4 regions of the Bacillus sp. PK6-16 genome follow, and region 4 is predicted to be linked to each of the others. Evidence: riboswitches for the same ligand, from Rfam matches in the RefSeq annotation. Region 4 holds a riboswitch; each other region holds the start of a gene.

Region 1 (5,514 bases), 2.4 Mb from region 4:
TTATGAGAAAATCCAACAAAATTAATGATTAGTAATAAAAAAAGAACATTGATTTTCAATGTTCTTTTTTATATCTCTACTTATTATTTAGATTGCTATTCGAAAAAAGTACCTTAATCCCCTTACCCTTGATTCCTCTGCGCCTCTCTAAACTCCTCCTTCACCTTCTCTAACAACCCTTCTTCCGTAATTAATCGATACGCCGTATTTGCTAATGCTTTTGCCGATGTAATTAATGCTTTATCTCCAAGTTCTGAACGTGCTGCTTCTCTAAATTCATTTGTATGTGCAATTAAATCATCTGGTCCGATTTTAATGTACGGATGAATTGTCGGTACGACTTGACTTACGTTTCCTGCGTCGGTTGAACCGATTCCTACTCTTTCTTTACGATTTACATCTTCACCTAATAGTTCTAGTTCTTCCGCTACAATATCGTTATATGTTTTTGTTACGAGTAATTCATCGATTTCATTTTGGAATTGATGGATTTTTACTTTTGCACCTGTTGCTAACGCTGCTCCCTCAGCAATATTTTTTACTTTTTCTGTTACTTCTGCACATCTTTTTCGCGTTGCTGCACGGATGAAGAATCTTGCTGCAGCGTAGTCAGGAATAATGTTAGGTGCTTTTCCTCCTTCTGTAATGACGCCATGAATTCTCACGTCTGACGGAAGTTGTTGGCGAAGTGCATTAATACCGTTATAGAGCTGAATAATCGCATCTAATGCGTTAATCCCTTCTTCTGGCGAAGCTGCAGCGTGAGCTGTTTTTCCGTAAAAATGAAAATCAAGTGGATCGACTGCTAGTGAAGGACTCGTTGTCGCTGTTTTTCCGCTCGGATGAATCATAAGCGCCGCATCAATGTCTTTAAATAAACCTGCCTTTACATAACTTGATTTCGCGCTACCATTTGGCCCTCCTTCTTCTGCTGGCGTACCAAACACGACAACTTCTCCGCCAATTTCTTCAAGTGTTTCTGATAATGCGATTGCTGCTGCAACACTAATTGTGCCGATTAAATTGTGACCACACGCATGACCGAGTCCTGGTAAAGCGTCGTACTCCGCTAAAAATGCAATTGCCGGTCCTTGTTTTCCAGAGCTTTTTCGCGCGATAAATCCCGTTTTATGTCCAGCTATATTGTGCTGCAACTGAAACCCTGCACTACCTAGTAATAAACTTAACGTTCTTGATGCGTAAAACTCTTGGTTTCCAATCTCCGGATTCGCATGAATATCATGACTTGTTTCTATGTACTTTTCCTTATTTCTTTCGATACTCTCTTCAATTGTTTTTCTTTGTGACGCTACTCCTGTCGCTCCCATTTTTCTTCCTCCTTTTATTTTCACGTAAAAAAGCCTCTTTCTAAAAGATAGAAAGAGGCTTCTGTATATACAGTCAAAATGAGCTTCTTTCTTATCTTTCAAGTTACCTTGCTGGAATTGGCACAGTATTCATAACGAATCCGCTGCCGAGGTATCATAGGGCCAGTCCCTCCACCTCTCGTGATAAGAATTTTCATAAAATTATATTAAATTATTTTTTATTCTAAGTTCATTCCAAGTAAAAGTCAAGGAATTCCTATCCGAATTTACCGAATATCTAAAAATCCTTTTAATACACCAATTGTCTCAGGTGCTTGCAGTCTTGCACATACGTACGGAAATTCCGTACTACCTTCAAACATCATTTGAGATGTAAGCGGTGCGCCTGCCCAGAAGATTTCATCATCGATTACTAGGAACGGGAATGCTTTATTTTGTCTTTGTAACTTTACATTTTTCAGTGGAACTGGTCCGTCACTATACACTGTTATTTGCGCATTTGTACGCATTAACGCTTGCCATACTCGCTTATCCACTTGTTTTGTACTTGGAAGTGAAATAATAATTTTTCGTTTTGCTGCTAAAATATCTTTTAATAGCCCTTTCGTTTCCTCAAGATTCATTTCCATAAACCAGCGTAAACGTTTCGATATTTTTCGTTCCCACAATTGTCTTGATGTCGTGCGATCATACACATTTCCGTGACGTTCTATATGAGCTGTTAATTGTGATAACGCTTGTTTTCTCGAAAGGTTTTTACGCATATAATGGCAATCTGATAATTGAATGAACTTCCCTCTCGCCCTTGTCACTGCTACATTGACGAGGCGATGGTTTTTGTGATCAAAGAATAATACGCCAGGTCGTTCTTGCGGATAACTGTCAACCGTATCAAAAATCATCATATCTCTTTCAGAACCTTGGAACTTATGAACTGTCGCCGCTAAAACTGGTATGTTTTGATATTTCGTTCTCTGCAACATTTCTCTCATACACGTCGATAAAAAGCGTGACTGCGCTCTGTAAGGCGTCACAACACCAATGGATTGCACACCGTCTAACAATCCGATTAACATAATTTGCATTGCTACTAAACCAGACATAATGTTAAAACGTGAACCAGAAGCAGCATCTTTTAACGAAAAAGCTCCCATTTGGCTCGTATCAAATAAAACACTCGCTTCATTTGCGAACGGCTGCAATTGCGCAAGTTCTTTACGCTCTGAAACAGACGGATGATCGTATACTCTATTTTTATAAATAAACGAATTCGTAAACTTCGATATATCTGCATGCATACGTCTTTGTTCCTGCAACATAAATAGGTTCGGATGTGCTTCTGATTTATTAACAGACTCAACAATCCCAGCATGGTAAAACATATCTTCCCCAAGCCATTTGCGAACGAGTTCATGATTTGCCATCGCAATTGGAGGTAACTGTAAAAAGTCACCGCAAACGACGATACGTTTTCCAAGTGAAGCAGCTAATGCAATTTGCGGAACATATGCCATACTTACTTCATCTACAACAACTAAATCAAATGTACGCTCATAAATAAGTGAATCAATGGCACATTTCGATAAAGTTGCGCCGATTACTTTCGCATTTTCAATATATTCTTTTTCTACTTCTTTAATTTTAGCCTTTTGCTTTCGAAGATCACTTTCAATCTCCTGCATACGCTTCTTATCAGCAGATGTTGCTTTATACGATAAGATTTTTTCACGAAGCTCTTGGCGTGTCTCTTCTAAATAGAGTCTTTCCTCACCCCAAGATCCGTTCGTCGTTTCAACTAACTTCGACGCAAGTAACGTTTCATGATTTCGTATATGTTCATGTTGACTATAACCGTAACGAACAATTTCACCAGGCGTCCATTTCTTTTTCTTCTCAATTTGCTTCGTTACTTCACTCATTAATACGTCTACTGCCGCATTACTATGAGCTAACACAAGTACCGATTTTTCTTTTTGATAATGAGCCGAAATAATACGTGATAAATTGTAAGACTTCCCTGTTCCAGGTGGTCCCCATACGTACGTTGTCGGATTGTAAAACGCGCGATATGCCAGTTCATTTTTCGGATTTTTCATCTTCTCAATATGTTTCGGACTGCTCGTCCCATCAACAAGACGCTTTATACGATTACGTTTTAGCTTATCTTTACGTGCTTCTTTCAATCGCTCTTGCAGTTGCTCTAACAATTGCCACGGTTCACTGTATAAAACCGCTTCTCTTATTTCACCTTGTATATAATCATTTAATTTCAGCTCTATTTCTAATCCATGTACAGATAACACTTCCCCTGTCGCTTCCTCACCATCGAACTCAATTCGAATCGGTGAACCTTCAGGTAAGCTTACTTCCGAAATAAGCTGAAATACGTATACTGTACTTTCATAATCTGTATATAAAAAACGACTGTTCATGATAGAAATTTTACTACCACCTATCGTTTTCCAATGTTTAATTTCATACGCTAATGCATAATGCCACTCTTTCATCGTTTCCGATAATGAAGGAGTTTGAGTAGGTGTATTCATCGTATAATCTCCTTCCTTCTCCCCAAACATACTTTCTCACTATACCATATAACACGCTAAAATTTGTAAGGTTTTTATCTTGCTTATTTTCTTAATTTTCAATAATATATTGTATATAATTTTCAGAAAGAAGGAATCTACATGCCAGTCAGAAGAATAGAACACGTTGGACTTATGGTTGCAAACTTAGAAGCATCTATCTCATTTTATGAAGAAGTAGTCGGCTTACAGCTCCTTAAACGCATGGGGCACCCAAACCCAGACTTAAAACTCGCTTTTTTAGGTGTGGAAGAATCGAAAGAAACGATACTCGAATTAATTGAAGGCTACAACTCTTCCCTTCCGGCAGAAGGAAAAGTACATCACATTTGCTTTAAAGTGAATTCATTAGAGGATGAAATCGAAAGACTAAAGAAACACGCAGTAACCTTCTTACTAGGAGAAGAAATCGAAACATTACCAGATGGAACACGTTACATATTCTTCGCTGGCCCTGATGGAGAGTGGATTGAGTTTTTTGAGACGGAGAGATAAAGTGAAACTTTAGTCAGCCCACAATAAACGGGATAATAACTCTATGATCCACATAAGGAGTAGAAACTGATGAATACAGTTTTTATTATCGTTTTTTTGGGTACTTATACCATTGATCTCATGGGGGTATTTGGCAATTTAAAAATGCTGTTTACTTATAGCAGTATCTTTTACGAATGCAAAAATAGCCAAAATACGCAAGCAGTTTCGCATAAAAACTTGCATATTTTAGGCTGTTTAATTGTACTCCTTATTTTGTTAAAGTTACCTGTCAGTTCAATTCCAAAGACCTCAGCTGACGATTAACTCAAGTACCGATCTCGGATGACTCTCATATGATGAAGTTCGTGTTCTGTATCCGCTACACTAGCTGTAGCAACAGTTGCTATCTCAATTTTCTTCAACACTTGACAAGGTAACACCTTCTTTTTCAAATTCAAAGAAAAGTTTTTATTTTTCAGCATAAAGCATTATAACTCAACTGTTTTCATACAAAATTTTATGTAAAAACAGAAAGGCGAGGATTCCTCATATCCCCGCTACATCAATGATTTATAAAATCCTATATAAGAGATACATAGACAAAAAAAACAAGAACCCCTGTACATACAAGGATTCTATGAAATTATTTGCTACCGATAATGGGGCGTTGTGTTAACTATATACGAATATCATATTCATCCAAAATTGCCCTTATTGATGGTACAATTAAAGTCTTGGAGGGGGATTATGGGAATTATTTTATATTTTGCATTTTATTTTGGAGTACTGTTTCTTATAATTGGTACTGCATTAGTTTTATTTATTATGGCTGTATTACCAAAAATCTGGAGTAAAAATCTATCATTCGTAATGATCGGTTTAGGGATCAATATACTTACTATTCCGTTGTCTTTTTTTATAGGTGGGATGGCAACAGATTCTCCTGATAGTACTAGGTTAGATTTTTGGAAAGGATTTTTCTTTATTCAAAAAATACCGCTCTTTTTACTGAACTTTTTATTATTTTTAACTGTGGTGTTGTGGTTTATTCGTAAGAACAAGAAAAAAGTAAACATATAGAATTTCAAAACGACTTCCAATAACAAGAATTATGTAAATAAGCT
Region 2 (5,514 bases), 200 kb from region 4:
ACAGCTTGAGCACTTACTGTTGAATATTCACCAAAAAAAAGGCAATCTTTTATTTATGCTCTTATGTTTACTGGCTATCCTTTAGGTATCGTGTTAGGTGCTATTTTGTCCATGCTTATGTTAGCAGATTTCGGATGGAGAATTATGTTTGGTATCGGAATGATTCCACTACTCCTCATTCCTTTCATTATTCGCTATTTACCTGAGTCCATTCAATTTTTATTATCACGTAATCGCCAAGAAGAAGTGAACCAAATTCTTAATCGTTTTCAAATTGAATTTCATGTAAAAGATAAAACTCATCAAGACCCATCTACTATACGAAAGAAAAATGGATTTTTTACTTTATTCTCAAAAGAATACATAAAAGCAACGCTACTTTTTTGGATCACTTATATAATGGGAATGTTTTTAATATATGGTTTAAACACTTGGTTACCACAGATGATGCGCCAGGCAGGATATCCTCTTGGGTCTAGTCTGTCATTTCTACTTATGCTAAATATTACCGCAGCTATCGGCGCTTTATTCGCTGGAGCAATTGCTGATCGTATAGGAGCAAAAATTGTTATTAGCATCTCTTATCTTATGGCAGCCATATGTATCGGACTATTAACAATCAAACCATCTGTTACAATCATTTATCTTTTAATTGGCCTTGCTGGTATTGGATCAGTCGGTATTACTCAAATATTAAATGCATATGTAACACAATACTTCCCATCACATATCCGAGCTACCTCCTTAGGCTGGGGACTGGGGCTTGGCCGAGTTGGTGCAATTGCTGGCCCTATTCTCGTCGGTATTATTATGACAATGCAATATGACTTAGCATGGAATTTTTACTTATTCTCCTTTGCAGGTCTTATCGCAGCTATATCTGTTTTCTTCATTCCTACAAAATAAAAAGAGCACAAACTTACTTGTGCTCTTTTTCATATGCTTCAAACAGCATGTCTCGAAATAATGTATTTAAAATCTCAATATCGATCCCTGATCCCTTTTCAATTCCTTTTACATATTGCCCATAGTAATGAATTTGTTCTTCTAAAAATTGATTTAGCACCTTAATTTTCAATCCAACATCTAATTCAGTACCTGCTTTTTTCTTTATTAACAACTTTTCAATCTCATCTAATACACTACGTTCTAATGGTAATTCTGTAATCAATCGATCAAATTCTACAGGTGGTAAAGTTGCTTTCTCTTCTAGCCACTTACAAGCTAAAATAGGGCGTAATACATAAAAGTACTTTTTCAACTTTACATTCTCACCTTGCAAAAATTCACGATAATTTTTCGACGCCATATGTAAATAATGATATATCGTTGCTTTTGGATCAAAATTCTTCTCACTCATCTGTTGAAGTAGTTCTGGAAAATTAGAGTTTTTCGAATAAAAAATTGGTGATCGAATCCACTCAAGTAAAGCTGGGTTCGACTTCGCGAATAGTTGCAACGCCTTTTTAATATCCCAACCACTTATATCTAAATCATCACTAATTGGATATTCAATTACATCTCGTTTGTCATGAATTGATAAATACCATTCTACCGGATGTATATAAACAAACCTAACATCATAATCGCTATCTTTCGATGGAAACCCCCAAGCACGACTCCCTGATTCCACCGCAAATAAAATTTTTACATCATTCTCTTTTTCAATTCTTTCTAACTCCAACTCGATTTTCTCTCTCATTTCATAACATCTCCATTTTTTGATTATTTCCCTGGAAATTCGACAATACACTATTAATTTTACTACATACTAAAAAAACTGTCAGAAATTACTGACAGCCTAATGAAACGTCTATTGTTGCTTTTCAATTACAGTAGCAGCAATTCGTTCAAACTCTTTTTGAATCTCCTCTTTATATGCATCTACTATTGAAAAATCCATAGCAGCAATATAAATTCGTTCTAATTTATCACGAATCGATTTTGCTTTCGCTAAGAAAGACATCGCCTCATTCATTTTTGCTTTATATTGAATGGAAACATCACGAATTTCCTTCGCATATTTCTCATCCGTCCCTGGCGTAACAATAAGGGCATACATATCAATAATTTCATCACCCTCGCGACTTGGAAAATATTCATGTGGTGCGGTGCTATCAAAAATTGCAAAACCTAATTCTCTTACGATAACCATATCAAGACTATTCGGGTCAAATCCGCAATGATATACTTCAACTTCAAACCCTTTTTCTTCAGCTGCCTTAGCTAACTTTTTGAGCATCGTTGATTTTCCAGAGCCTGGGCGCCCTTTTATAAAATAACGATGTGGTAACCCTTCTGTTAAATTAGGAACAAAATCAACTGCTCCTTTCGGTGTAGCAGCTCCTAAAAAACGATGTTTTACAAGTAATTGTCTCCCGCTTTTATCTGTAAATAATTTCTGGATTAGCTGATTGGTTAGTTCATTTGCTTTATTAAAATCTATATTATCAATATATATCTTCTCCCACTCATCATGTATAACCAATGCCTCTTTAAAACGTGCGTAAGCAGACTGAAAAGCTTTGCTTGCTTCTGAAACAAATCTTTCAATTTCTAACTTCTGCTTTCTTAGTTTATCTGAGTCCCAAGCAATTCCTAAATTTATATACTCTTCAACAACTCCTGGCATTTTTGGCTCAATAACATGCGGCGATGTCCCATCAACAATTCCTACTTTTAATTGTGGGATAATTACACCATCAACCGATTTATTATCAGAAGAACAATGTAAAAATTCAATATCATATCCTTTTTCAATCCATTCACGACCTATTGCCTTTATTAAAGAAGATTTTCCCGTTCCTGGGCCACCCTTTAAGATAAATAATCTGTCTAATCCTTTTAAATTCTCTTCGTATAAATTGTGAAATCCCCTAGCTGTATTACCACCAGCATAATAATTTAATACATTTCCTGTCACTGCACTCACTCCTTCGCAGCATTCTATTTACATAAGCTACAATATGCGAGCAGCTTTATTTGGGTGAATACCTATTTTGTATTGCACGCAAAAAGGAAATGAATTACAATTTAACTATCGGAAAATTCCGATTTTAAAAACTGAATACTTCTTTATCAAGAGAGGCAGAGGGACCGGCCCTTTGAAGCCCAGCAACCTCAGTTTATACAAACTGAATAGGTGCTAATTCCTGCAAAATGCAATGCATTTTGGAAGATAAAACTCAACTAGCATGTAAAGCTCATCTTTCTTGATACTGAAGGATGAGCTTTTTATTATTTGAAAAACATATATTGGAGGTATGTAAAATGAAAGTAATTGATTTATCACAAACATTTGAAAATAATATGTCTCAATTTCCTGGAACACCTAAAATACAACTAGAAGCTGTTACAAGTGTTGAAGAATCAGGATATCAAGTTACAGATTTTCATTCTGTCGTTCATGTTGGCACGCATTGTGATGCTCCTGCGCATTTTATTTCAGGCGCAACGACCATCGATCAATTACCGCTGGATCAATTTGTAGGTGAAGCTGTTCTTATAGATGTAACACATATTCAAGAGCGAAAATTACCTAAGACAGTATTGCATAATACTGACATAAAAGAAGGTGATATTGTTATTTTTCATTCTAATCTATCCACAAAATGGAATACAGAAGCTTATGAGAAGGAAGCATTTTATCTTTCTGAAGAATTAGCTAAAGAACTAGTGCGATTAAAAGTAAAATCTATCGGTTTAGATTTCATTTCTCCTGATGAAGTCACAACAGAAACATCACCGATTCATCACATATTACTAGGGAATGATATTTACTTAATTGAAAACTTAACAAATCTAGATGCTATCGAAGCAAAACGTTTCTTTTTCTCAGCAGCACCTTTAAAAATTAAAAATAGTGACGGTGCTTTCGCAAGAGCATTTGCTGTTATTTTTTAAACACAGCCTATAAAAAAAGCAAAGGCCACTACTGGTCTTTGCTTCTATATTTTCTATTTAAATTAAGAAAGAATTGTTCCACACGAGGACGCACCCAAGCTAAACAATCTATCTCTTTCTTCTTTGTGCAAGCTATCTCTTCTCCATCTACCATTTCAACAAGTTCTAGTTCTAACAGTTGCCTCGTGAATGCTAACATATTCACTTCTTCGGATGGATACTCTTCTTTTAATTTCTCTTCAATTTCCCCCAATAAAAAACCGTCACGCATCATTGCCAATGCATCAATCCAAAGTGGCGGCATTTCATATTTTTCTCCTGTAATTGTATCTTTTACAATATAATTCTTTTGCTCTTTTCGAAATTGAATCGTGTGTAAACATACAGTCGAATTTAATGTTAATTCCATCATACCACCTCTTTCATAATATCTGCATAGAAAAAAGGATGCGTGTGCACCCCTTCTTATCTTTTCATAACACTACTGAACCGCTACATGAGCAATCAATCTCATGTCGATATTTTCCTCCATTATAAACGAAGTATTTTATAAAAAAAACCCTTCTTGAAACATTTTATAAAATGTTTATATTTACACAACAAGAACACTTTTCTGAAAAATCTTTTCTCCCAATACATTAAAAGGTAGGCAAAAAAATTTCTACTTTCGTTCCTACTCCTACACTACTTTGGATCATGATACTCCCTTGATGTTCCTTAATAATTTTATATGTAATCATTAATCCAAGTCCTGTACCAGTCTCCTTTGTTGTGTAAAACGCCTTGCCGATTTTTTCTAACTTCTCATTCTCTATACCAAATCCTTGGTCTTCAACAGAAATACACAAATGTCCTTGCGTTTTTTGATATGCACGGATATGAATTTCTCCACCCTCTGGCATTGATTCTATTCCATTTTTAATGATATTTAATAACACTTGTTTTAATTGCTTATCATCACCGTTTATAGCCGGTAAATTCCCATCTACTTGTAAATGACATTTAACTCTATATTGCGTTGCATAACTTTCCATTAGATGCACAACATATAGAAGGATGTCTCGTATATTACACCTTTCATAATTTGTTGGCTTTGGTTTTCCTAACAACATCAATTCACTAACAAATCCATTGACTCTTTCAATTTCTTGTAGCATAATGTCGTAGCTCATCGTATCAGTTGGGTTTCTTTCTTTTTGCATTTGCGTAAACCCTTTTAACGCTGTTAACGGATTTCGAATTTCATGGGCAATTGTTGTAGACATAGTCCCAATCACAGCTAAATTTTCCGTCTCTTTCATATTGTTCATCATTTCAACCACTGTTCTTACATAAGATTGAAATCGTTTTAATAAAGAATGTGAAATAATGAAATAAAATACACATAAAACAAGTGGAATTATCACTTTTAAATCTTGTAATAGCAATGTGAAAAATACGTACTTTCCAATTACACTAAAGGAAACTAAATAAAAGTATTTTCTATTCACGAAAACTGGGGCAAATAAAATTAATAACATTTCTACCATACTACCATGTTCAAAAGGTCTATCCGTTCGCAAATAAATCATTAAATTATTCACAAGATTGATAAACATGTACCCAAATAAA
Region 3 (5,514 bases), 270 kb from region 4:
GCGTTATATTCATTTTGTACTGCTGCAAGAGGATGTGTATTTGGAAGTAAAGTTGGTTCAACTGTAACCTCCAATTTTTCACCATCTCGTTTTGCAAGACCGATTAATTTAATTGTATAACCTAAGCTCTTACTGTATTCAATATCTTCCTCTGTAATAGAGGTAATACCTTTTACTTTCACATCTCCAAGCTCTACATTTGTAGAGAAACCGAGGGTAGCTAAAATCGTCATTTTTCTTGCTGCATCTAAACCTTCTACATCTGATGTTGGATCTGCTTCTGCAAATCCAAGTTGTTGGGCTTCTTTTAACACGTCGTTATATGCTCTCCCTTCGTCTGACATTTTCGTCAAAATAAAATTTGTTGTTCCATTTACAATTCCCATTACTTTCGTAATAAGATCTGAAGAAAGTCCTTCTACGATACTGCGTAAAATTGGAATTCCCCCTGCCACACTCGCCTCATAGAATAAATCAGCCTTATTATCTTTTGCTGTCGCTAATAATTCAGCTCCATGTAATGCCATTAAGTCTTTATTTGCAGTTACAACATGCTTTCCGCTTTTTAAAGCTTGTAAAATATATGATTTTGCATCATCAATGCCACCCATCACTTCAATAACAACATCAATATTTGGATTATCTAAAATTTCATTTGCATCTTGTGTTAATAGAGTAGAAGGTACCTCTACCTCTCTCTCTTTCTCAATGTTTTGCACTAATACTTTCGTTACCTTCACTGGACAACCTACTTGGTGTATGAGTCGTTCTTGATGATCCGTAATAATACGAACCACACCACTGCCAACTGTCCCAAGACCTAATAACCCAACTTGAATTTCTTTCATAGTACTGTCCACCCCTCAAAAATTGTGTTTAGATGAAATTATATGAGTAAAAAATCTGAAAAACAATGTATTTTGAACATTCGGAAAAATAAAGGTTAATCTTTACAAGGAAAACGTTGCCACGTGTTACACAATCTTTCTTTACAATATATAAGGGGTTTCTTGATACACGTAATAATTCAACCAATTAGAAAACAATAAATTACCATGACTCCTCCACCTAACAAGCGGCTTTTCATCTGGATTATTATGTTTAAAATAGTTTTTTGGCACATCAATATTTAATCCCTTGTCACGATCTCGTTCGTATTCTTGTTTTAACGTCTCACAACTATATTCGCTATGTCCAAGGGCAAACACTTGCCTTCCTTCTGGCCCAATAACAAGGTGAACACCTGCTTCTTCAGAGTTTGCTAACAATGTTAATTCTTTCACTCCTCTAATATCATTCTCTCGTACTTCTGTATGACGAGAATGCGGAGCAAAAAACAATTCATCAAATCCTTGTAATAATTTCACATGTTGCTCGCAAACTTCATGTTCAAATACACCGAACACTTTTTCCTTAAGGGGATACTTTGGAACACCATAATGATAGTACAAGCCAGCCTGTGCCCCCCAGCAAATATGGAGCGTAGATGTTACATTCGTTTTTGAATACTCCATAATATGTTTAAGCTCTTCCCAATAATCTACCTCTTCAAAAGCAAGGGTCTCCACTGGCGCTCCTGTAATAATGAGCCCATCAAACTTTTCATTTTCAATATCACGAAACGTTTTATAAAAGCTTGTTAAATGTTCTTGCGTTACATTACGCGATAGATGTGATTCCATATGAAGCAAATGAACATCTAATTGTAACGGTGTGTTTCCAATTAAGCGAAGTAATTGCGCCTCTGTATCTTGTTTCGTTGGCATTAAATTTAATATAGCAATTTTTAAAGCACGTATATCTTGTGTTTCTGCCCGCTCCTTCGTCATTACAAAAATATTTTCTTTTTGCAACACTTTGCGAGCCGGTAAATCTTTATCAATTATGATCGGCATGTGTTTTGCCTCCAACTAGAGCTGCTTCCAAATCTGCAATAATATCAGAAACATCTTCTATACCAACCGATAAACGAATTAAATCAGATGTAACACCCGCTAAACGCTGATCTTCAGCATTTAATTGTCTATGCGTCGTACTAGCAGGATGTATAACGCAAGTTCGTGCATCAGCTACGTGCGTTACAAGAGTTGCTAGTTTTACATTTGCGATAAATTCTTTTGCTGCTTCTAATCCGCCTTTAATACCGAAAGTTAAAACACCACTAGCACCTTTTTTCAAGTACTGTTGTGCTAATGAGTAATTTTCATTACTATCTAAGCCTGGATAATTCACCCATTCAATACGTTCATGATTAGCAAGCCACTTAGCAACTGCAAGAGCATTTTCACTATGACGTTCCATTCGTAAATGCAATGTTTCTAAGCCAATATTGCTAATATATGCATTGAATGGGCTCATACAATTTCCATAATCTCTTAATAGCTGAACACGTGCTTTCACAATATACGCTGCTGCACCAAAGTTTTGAACGTAACTTACACCGTGATAACTTGGATCTGGTTCAACAAGTTCAGGATACTTTCCATTTGTCCAATCAAAGTTTCCACCGTCAATTACAATACCGCCTAAGGAGCTCGCATGCCCATCGATATACTTCGTCGTAGAATGAACAATAATATTTGCCCCATGTTCAAACGCCTGGCATAAATAAGGAGTTGCTAATGTATTATCAACGATAAAAGGTACCTCTAATTCTTTAGCGGCAGCTGAAAATTCTTTAAAATTTAAAACATTCATCGCTGGATTTCCTAACGATTCTGCATAGATAAGTTTCGTCTTGTCATTAGCAAGCGCCGTAATTTCATCTGCCGTTAAATTTGGATTAAAGAACGTAACATCAATGCCAAACTTACGTAAACTCACCCCAAATAAATTAAACGTTCCCCCGTAAACAGTTGAAGAGCAAAGTAAATGGTCTCCACTACTACAAATATTTAAAACTGCGAGCATAATAGCTGCTTGCCCAGAAGCCGTTGCAACAGCTCCTACACCGCCTTCTAAATCTGATAACTTCTGCTCAAATGCTGCTAGAGTAGGGTTTCCAATACGTGTATAAATATATCCTTCTGCCTCTAAGTTAAATAGAGCTGCTAAATCATCCGAAGTATCGTATTTATACGTTGTGCTTTGATAAAGTGGTAAAACACGTGGTTCACCATTCTTTGGCGTATAGCCACCTTGCACACAAATTGTTCCTTTTCCCCATGATTCTCCCATCTCTCATTCTCCTTTCTTTTATACAAAATAAAAAACTGCCCCTTTCCTGAAAACAAGAAAGGAGCAGTTTGAAAACACGCTCTAAAGGCTCTTTCTTATCTCTCAGGATTACCACCTGCAGGATTTGGCACAATTCCGTTATACGGCTGTTGCCAAGGTTTCATCGGGCCTGTCCCTCCACCTTTTCTTGATAAGACTATGCAATTACCGTTGATTTTATAGCAATAATTTCCTAATGTCAAACAGTTTTTCTGAATGTTCTAAAATAAATGTTAACAGTTTCATATAAAGCAACAAAAGAAATATATTCTAGTCTATTTCAAAAAAGACCTTTAAAAACCTCAAATCAGTCTATAAAATTAAATAAGTAATTTAACCTATAAATTCAAATTCCCCAAAAGTTAGCCTATATGTTGAATAGGCCATCTTCTCAAAAAGATACTATATATATTCAATCCATTTTTCACTAGTATATTTCACTTTTTTCCCTACTAAGATTTACATAACGGAGGTATAACATGACAAATAAAAAAGATATGCATTACATACTTGCTCTATATGGCATTCTTCTAGGATCTATAGTAGGAGCTACAGTCTGGTTATTTTTAGTCACAATAAATATTGGAATCCACTTTATTTGGGGATACTTGCCTGAAGTTCTCTCTTTTCCCTCTTATTACACCCTTTGCGTAACAATAATTGGCGGGGTCCTCGTTGGTCTATCACAAAAACATTTCGGTACATACCCACGCCTTATGCCTGAAGTGATGGCTGAATATAAAAAAACTGGTCGAATCGAATATCGCTTTGTCCATCAGGCTACTTTAACAGCGATTATTGTTTTAATTTTCGGTGCTAGTCTTGGTCCAGAAGCCGCACTAGTTGGAATTATAGGCGGACTGTGCACATGGGTAGGGGATCGCTTTAAATTTGCCTTAAAGGGTATGAATGAGCTAACCGAGATCGGAATTGGCGCTACTTTAAGTGTCATTTTTAACGCACCATTATTCGGTTATTTAGCACCAAATGAAAATGAGGGGGAACAAATTGCTGCTTTTTCTAAAGGAAAAAAAGCGATTGTATACTTAGCTACTACTTTCGCAGGTTTTTCTGTTTATTTACTACTGAGTAAACTTGATAATCGTGGATCCTTTATTGTTGATTTCGGGGAAGGTGCACTTTCTTTCAATGAATGGATTGCATTTCTTCCACTTGCTAGTATCGGCGCTATAGTTGGTTTCTTTTATTTCAAGTTAGAATTCACATTAGAAAAGTTAATTCACCCTTTTAGAGAATACAAGCTGACACTCGGAATTATCGGTGGCATTTTATTAGGAATTGCAGGAACTTTTCTTCCGTACACATTATTTTCAGGGGAACATCAATTAAAAGAATTAGTTGTTGAATGGAGCCATTTATCTTTTTGGATACTACTTCTTTCAGGGATTTTAAAGTTGTGCATTACTGCCGTTTGTTTGAACACAGGGTGGCGAGGTGGACATATCTTCCCAATTATATTTTCTGGTTCAAGTATCGGATACGCTGTAGCATCTATTCTTCCTATAGATCCAGTAGCATCTGTTGCCATCGTAACGACAGCAATTTCAAGCTATGCGTTACGAAAGCCAATAGCTATAACATTACTATTACTTATGTTTTTCCCGCTTAATTTACTATTGCCCATGCTTGGTGCAGCTGCTATCGGGAATGCCTTTCCACTCCCAAAACATAACGAAAATAAAAATTAATAAAAATAGGCAGTGGGGACGAAAGCTCCACTGCCTATTTTTATTACACATGCTGCTTTAATAAAGCTTCTAACTCCTCAAAATTATGCACTTCATATGTCGGTATAATCCCACTATCATTTAATTTCCTTTCTGGATTAAACCAACAAGTATCAATTCCCGCTACATATCCACCTTTAATATCAGCGCTTAATGAATCCCCAATAATCAGCCCTTCTTCAGGTGCAAAGTTAGGAATCCGTTCAAAAACATAATCAAAATACTCTTTCATCGGTTTTTGAAAACCTGTATCTTCCGAAACAAAGACATCTTTAAATAATGAATGTAACCCTGCATTACGCAAACGTTTATCTTGCGTCTTAGAAACACCATTTGTCACTATATACAATTCATACTCCCCTTGAATTTGATTTATAAATTCAAACGCACCTTGCATGAGTTGATTTCCTTCTTCTAAGTAGTTACGATAATTATTTTCGAATAATATTCCATTTACTTCTTCTCCATACTCTTTAAACAACAGAGAGAATCGTGTATTTACAACTTCATTGCGTGATAGTTCACCTTTTTCAAAAGCATCCCAAAGACC
Region 4 (5,514 bases):
GCTGTAACACTTTTTCCTGAACCACTTTCTCCTACAAGTGCAACTATTTCACCTTCGTTAATAGAAAAGGAAACATGTTTCACAATTGCTTGCTTACTATTCTCTTTTTCAACGGCTAACGTTACGTTTTCTAAAGATAAGAGCTGTCCCATGTTTTTTCTCCTTTCGATTCCGTTTTACGATTTTTGGATCAATTGCATCTTGCAAACCATCACCAATTGCATTAAATGCGAACATAATGAGTGCAATCATGATTGCTGGGAAAAATAGTTGCCACCATTCTCCGCTCAATAATGTCCCGAGTGCGTCATTCGTCATCGTCCCCCAACTTGCCGCTGGTGATTGTACCCCAAGTCCTATAAAGCTTAAAAATGATTCTGAAAAAATAGCTGCCGGAATTGTAAATGATAAATTGACGATAATAATGCCTGTTAAATTCGGAATTAAATGCCCATATATAATTTTCATATGTGATGTACCTAATCGCTCTGCTGCAATAACAAACTCTCGTTGTTTTAAAGACAATACTTGTGCTCGAATGAGACGAGCCATTCCAATCCATCCCGTTAATGCAAGGGCGATAATAATGGTGAAAAGACCTGGTTTCATAACAATTAATAGTAAAATAACAATTAATAAATATGGGATGCCGTATAATACTTCAATTCCTCTTATAATCCACTCATCAATTAACGTTCCAAGGCGATTACGCCCTCTCACGTATCCACTAAATCCACCAATCAGTACACCAAGCCCTATATCGAGGGCAGCTGCTACTAATCCCACTGTTAGTGAAATCTTCCCACCAGCCCAAGTACGTGCCCAAATATCTCTCCCTAAATCATCTGTTCCAAACCAATGTTCACTACTCGGCGGTAAATTTGTTGCCTCTTTTACTTGTTCACTCGCAGTAAATGGCGTTAAACTTTCGCCAATAAGCGAGAAAACAATAATTAGCAATAACGTCACTGTTCCTAAAACTGCGATTGGATTCGATATAAACTTACGAAACACTTCTTTCTTTCTGCTAATCGTTTGCTGATTTTTATTTATCGTTAATTCTTTTTTCTCTTCATTTGTTAATAACTGGTCATTAATTTCATAAGCTCCCATTTTAATATCCCCCCTCCTTATGTAATAGAACGAATACGTGGATCAACAATACGGTGAATAATATCTGTAATGAAAATACAAGCAATTAATAATGCACTATAAAAAATCGTTGTTCCCATAATCACCGGATAGTCTCGGTTAAAAATACTATCTACAAAATATTTTCCTAGGCCAGGAATTGAAAAGATTTTTTCAATAACGAAAGTCCCTGTTAAAAGTCCAGCCATTAACGGTCCCACAAATGTAAGTACTGGAACAATCGCATTTCGAAGAGCATGTCTTATAATAATCTTCTTAATTGGTATGCCTTTTGCTCTTGCTAGCTTAATATAATCACTCTGCAGTACTTCGATCATATTAGAACGAACAAACCTTGTAATAACTGCGATTGGCCCTAACGCTAATGCAAAGGATGGCAATACTGTATGTTCGAATGTTCCCCAAGAGGCTACTGGTAAAAGCTCAAATTGGATAGCGAATACTTGTATAAATAGTGGTGCTAAAATAAAACTTGGAATAGAAATACCTAGAATTGCGAGCAAACTCACACTATAGTCAATTACTCTCCCATGATATAGAGCAGCAAATGTCCCTGCCGCAATTCCTACCAACAATGAAATAACAAGTGCTTGTAGACCAATAATTGCTGATGGACCAAAGCCAGTTGTTATAATTTCTGATACACCTTGCCCGGTTGATTGAACAGATTCGCCAAAATCAAAATGAACTACACCGTCTAAATAAGCAATATATTGATTCCATAACGGTTCATCAAGGTGATACTTCGCTCTCATGTTTTGGATCACTTCTTCAGGAAAGATTTTTGCATCTGATGAAAATGGATCCCCCGGAATAATATGCATAATTAGAAATGTCACTGTCGTAATAACCCATAGTGTGAACACCATAACCGATAATTTTTTAATTACATACACTTCAATAACCCCCTAAATACATGTTTTTACTTTGTTTTATGAATGTACTTTTCCATTACTCCCTTTTCTCTTTTTAGAATACAAAAAGCCTTGATCTTAAAAAATAAGATCAAGGCTTAACAAACAAAGGCCCATCACTTATCTTTCAAGACTTGCTTGCTGGAATTAGCACGGTGTTCTTATTACAGAACCCGTTGCTGAGGTGTCATAGGGCCAGTCCCTCTACCTCTCTGGATAAGTAAATTGCTATATTATTATTTAGTTCAAATTGTATATCTCGAATTATAATTCTGAAAAATTGAAAAGTCAATCTAATTGGATAAATTTAGAAAAGTCAGTTTTTAATTCTTTTATCGAAATTACAGTTTTCGGCTTATAATAAAAAGAAATGATATTAAAGGAGTTATAAGATGGACCCCTTACTTCTTGCTACTATAGGATTACCCTTAACAATCGTTATACTTGTCATCATCGGCTTCTATAAACTCTTTATTAAAAAGAAACGTATTACTTCTTTTTATACTCCTTTCGATAATATTACCGGGCAAACTATTTCCGAATTTCACGAAGAACAGAAGGTATTAGTATCCGAGGATGAAGACGGAGATGGTAAGAAGAAAAAATAACCTTGCATAGGCAAGGTTATTTTTTCGTTTCTGCTTGAAAACGTTTATAGTATGTCGATGCTGTTGCAAAATTAATTTCTATATCACGAATCAACGATGAATCTTCTTCTTTCGCTAACTTCTGTAATTTTTTCATTGCTTGTTCCGATTCATTCAAGAAACCGACATATACCTCATGTTCTTGCTCTTTCGACTTCGGAACACGAATTTCTTTTCGTATATGATCAATATCTTCTAACATGCTCGTTGTTACCTTTTGCACATCTTCTTTATATGTAGCAGTCGTTATTTCCTTACCGCCCTTTTCTTTTGCCACTTCAAATAACTGCAGTGCGTTATTAATTTCTTTATTCATTTTCAAATCGTATTTTTCATGTACTGCACGGTATTCTTTCATTTCTTCTGTTTGTTCTGTAGATTGCTCTACCTTTTCTTTCGGTTCTTTCGTATCCTTATTTCCATTACATCCTGCTAGAAGGATCATACTTCCCATTACAGCAATACCCAAAACCTTCTTCATCTCTTCTTCTCCTTTTATCTACAGCTACTACTCATTATAGTTTCTTTTATCTCCACTTGTTATTATACCGAGAACGCCCTACTTTTTACACTTAAGACGACATCGTAATATATATACCAACATGTTTGTCACAGTATCGTCACTTTATACAAATAACTTTTGCACTGCTTTACTACAGCACCTTACAAAACTATATGAGGTATTTCAAAGAAATGAAAAAAGAACTGATTCAAATATTCCCTTTGAATCAGTTCTTTTTTGTTAAGCCTCTAAATTTTGTCTTGCTTGCAGTTCAAACTGCTTTTCACTTCTTCTAGCCATAAATAAATAGCATAGTACCGCACCAACTTCACAAAGAGCTATTACAACACCCATCGGTAATGCTGTATTACTTCCACCAATACCTACTAGCGGTGCAACAAGTGCTCCTGAAATGAACTGTAATAAACCTAATAAAGCTGATGCTGTTCCTGCAGCTTGTTTTTGATTTCTCATCGCTAATGAGAACCCAGTTGTTGAGACAACCCCAACACTTGATACGACAAGGAATAACGAGCATAAAACACCAATTAACCCTATTCCTAGTAAGATTGTCAGTAGTAAAGATAAACCACCAACAGCTGCAATAATGATACCAGAGACAAATAATGTCTTCTCATTCACTTTCCCCGCTAAACGACCCGTAACCTGACTAGCAATAATAATACCGATACCGTTGATTGCAAAGAATAAACTAAACTGCTGTGGTGATGCTCCGTATATGTTCTGCAACACAAATGGTGAGCCCGAAATGTATGCAAACATTGCCGCTGTTACTAATCCTTGTGACAATGCATATCCCATAAACAGACGGTCCTTTAACAATTTTCCGTACGTCGCCAAAGTCCCTGACAAACCACCTGTTTCTCTTTCTTCAGGAGGTAATGTTTCACGTAATACAAAAATAGCTGAGATTAACATGAATACGCTAATTGCTCCAAGAACGATGAAAACACCGCGCCACGTTGTAAACTGTAATAATTGCCCCCCAATAATCGGTGCCAAAATAGGTGCTGCTCCGTTTACTAACATAAGCAGTGAGAAAAACTTCGTCATTTCAGAACCTGAATACATATCACGTACCATCGCACGTGATATAACAATCCCGGCTGATCCTGAAGCTCCTTGTAGGAAGCGCAATAACACTAATGTCCAAATAGATGGCGCAACAGCACAAAGTAAAGAAGAAGCAACATAAATAATAAGAGCAATAATAAGAGGTTTGCGTCTTCCGTAAATATCACTAATTGAGCCAACAAATAATTGTCCTACTGACAGCCCAAGCAAACAAGCTGTTAATGTAAGCTGCGCGAGGGATGCACCTGTTTGCAAGTCATCCGTTAACTTCGGTAATGAAGGCAAATACATATCAATAGATAATGGCCCAATCGCCGTAAGTGTTCCTAATACAAGAATCATCCATAACCTGTTTGCCTTTACAGGTTTATATATTTCGTGATTAACTTCATTCACTTTTCAATCCACCCTTTCCTATACAAACTGAATCGTAACAATTATAGTTACATCATAAACATACGTCAAGTACAGCGCATTTTCCTCTTTCATAATGTAAAAAAAGCGATAGAAATTCTATCGCTTTACTTTTTCACATTGCTATTCGTAAATTTAGATACTGAGGACATCATCTCTCCCGTATCTAAATATGTAATTTGAATTGGGTCTCCTACTTCTGTAAACATAGCATATGGGAATTTCTTCACCGGTATCATAAATACCTTTTGTTCATTCTCTAAAAGTACGTACACGATTGTATTTTCACCTGATTTTTCTTTATATACACGTTGTACAATACCTTCTTTTTGCGCTTCTTTTCCTGTTGAGGTTGGTCTAAATGTATCACCATTACCGCTCATTACGTTTTTATAATTCTCAAGCGCTTCTTTCTGCGAAGAACCTGTCGCAAATATTTTTGCATTAGCAGCATATACAACTGTATGTGCACGTACTAGGCCTCCGTCATCAACAACCGGAATAATCCAAGCTGGTTTACCGTATACGTTATAAATGACAGGCATTGTCCCATGCCATTTCTCTCTCTTAAAGGAATTATCTACTACTTCTGTAGCTGCTGAACCATCCATAATCCCCTTTACTTCTTTTCCATTATAGTAATATAGCTTGCCTGTGCGTGCATCTACTAATGAATAGCCTAGGGCTGAATCTACTCCTTCTTTTGGAGAAGTAAAGTCTGTAAAATAATACAGTGTTCCATCTTTACCAAAGATCGGGGTCACGCCTTCTTTCGTTCCCCACTCAGTCG

Evidence for each region. Region 4 has a riboswitch for S-adenosylmethionine ahead of M1D66_RS26225 (ABC transporter permease). Riboswitches for the same ligand answer to the same signal wherever they lie in the genome.
Region 1: linked by a shared signal. The riboswitch ahead of M1D66_RS11600 (M20 family metallopeptidase) and the one ahead of M1D66_RS26225 (ABC transporter permease) in region 4 are both predicted to bind S-adenosylmethionine.
Region 2: linked by a shared signal. The riboswitch ahead of M1D66_RS25235 (cyclase family protein) and the one ahead of M1D66_RS26225 (ABC transporter permease) in region 4 are both predicted to bind S-adenosylmethionine.
Region 3: linked by a shared signal. The riboswitch ahead of M1D66_RS00435 (bifunctional O-acetylhomoserine aminocarboxypropyltransferase/cysteine synthase) and the one ahead of M1D66_RS26225 (ABC transporter permease) in region 4 are both predicted to bind S-adenosylmethionine.

What each region holds. Positions count from the first base shown of each region.
Region 1 covers NZ_CP096511.1:2,250,817-2,256,330, reverse strand. The annotation lists gene M1D66_RS11600 (M20 family metallopeptidase) at 123-1,328, opposite strand; SAM riboswitch class I at 1,417-1,518, opposite strand; gene M1D66_RS11595 (AAA domain-containing protein) at 1,595-3,904, opposite strand; gene M1D66_RS11590 (VOC family protein) at 4,016-4,408, shown strand; gene M1D66_RS11585 (hypothetical protein) at 4,478-4,714, shown strand; gene M1D66_RS11580 (hypothetical protein) at 5,138-5,470, shown strand.
Region 2 covers NZ_CP096511.1:4,917,735-4,923,248, forward strand. The annotation lists partial or broken gene M1D66_RS25220 (MFS transporter) at 1-906, shown strand, start outside; gene M1D66_RS25225 (nucleotidyltransferase domain-containing protein) at 920-1,702, opposite strand; gene M1D66_RS25230 (PRK06851 family protein) at 1,814-2,923, opposite strand; SAM riboswitch class I at 3,073-3,185, shown strand; gene M1D66_RS25235 (cyclase family protein) at 3,271-3,903, shown strand; gene M1D66_RS25240 (hypothetical protein) at 3,932-4,312, opposite strand; gene M1D66_RS25245 (ATP-binding protein) at 4,542-5,514, opposite strand, start outside.
Region 3 covers NZ_CP096511.1:90,580-96,093, reverse strand. The annotation lists gene M1D66_RS00445 (homoserine dehydrogenase) at 1-848, opposite strand, end outside; gene metA (homoserine O-acetyltransferase MetA) at 990-1,895, opposite strand; gene M1D66_RS00435 (bifunctional O-acetylhomoserine aminocarboxypropyltransferase/cysteine synthase) at 1,879-3,177, opposite strand; SAM riboswitch class I at 3,270-3,374, opposite strand; gene M1D66_RS00430 (chloride channel protein) at 3,696-4,925, shown strand; gene M1D66_RS00425 (YjjG family noncanonical pyrimidine nucleotidase) at 4,969-5,514, opposite strand, start outside.
Region 4 covers NZ_CP096511.1:5,116,417-5,121,930, forward strand. The annotation lists gene M1D66_RS26215 (ABC transporter ATP-binding protein) at 1-152, opposite strand, end outside; gene M1D66_RS26220 (ABC transporter permease) at 109-1,113, opposite strand; gene M1D66_RS26225 (ABC transporter permease) at 1,131-2,048, opposite strand; SAM riboswitch class I at 2,184-2,289, opposite strand; gene M1D66_RS26230 (DUF3951 domain-containing protein) at 2,459-2,674, shown strand; gene M1D66_RS26235 (hypothetical protein) at 2,691-3,194, opposite strand; gene M1D66_RS26240 (multidrug effflux MFS transporter) at 3,456-4,706, opposite strand; gene M1D66_RS26245 (DUF3981 domain-containing protein) at 4,832-5,514, opposite strand, start outside.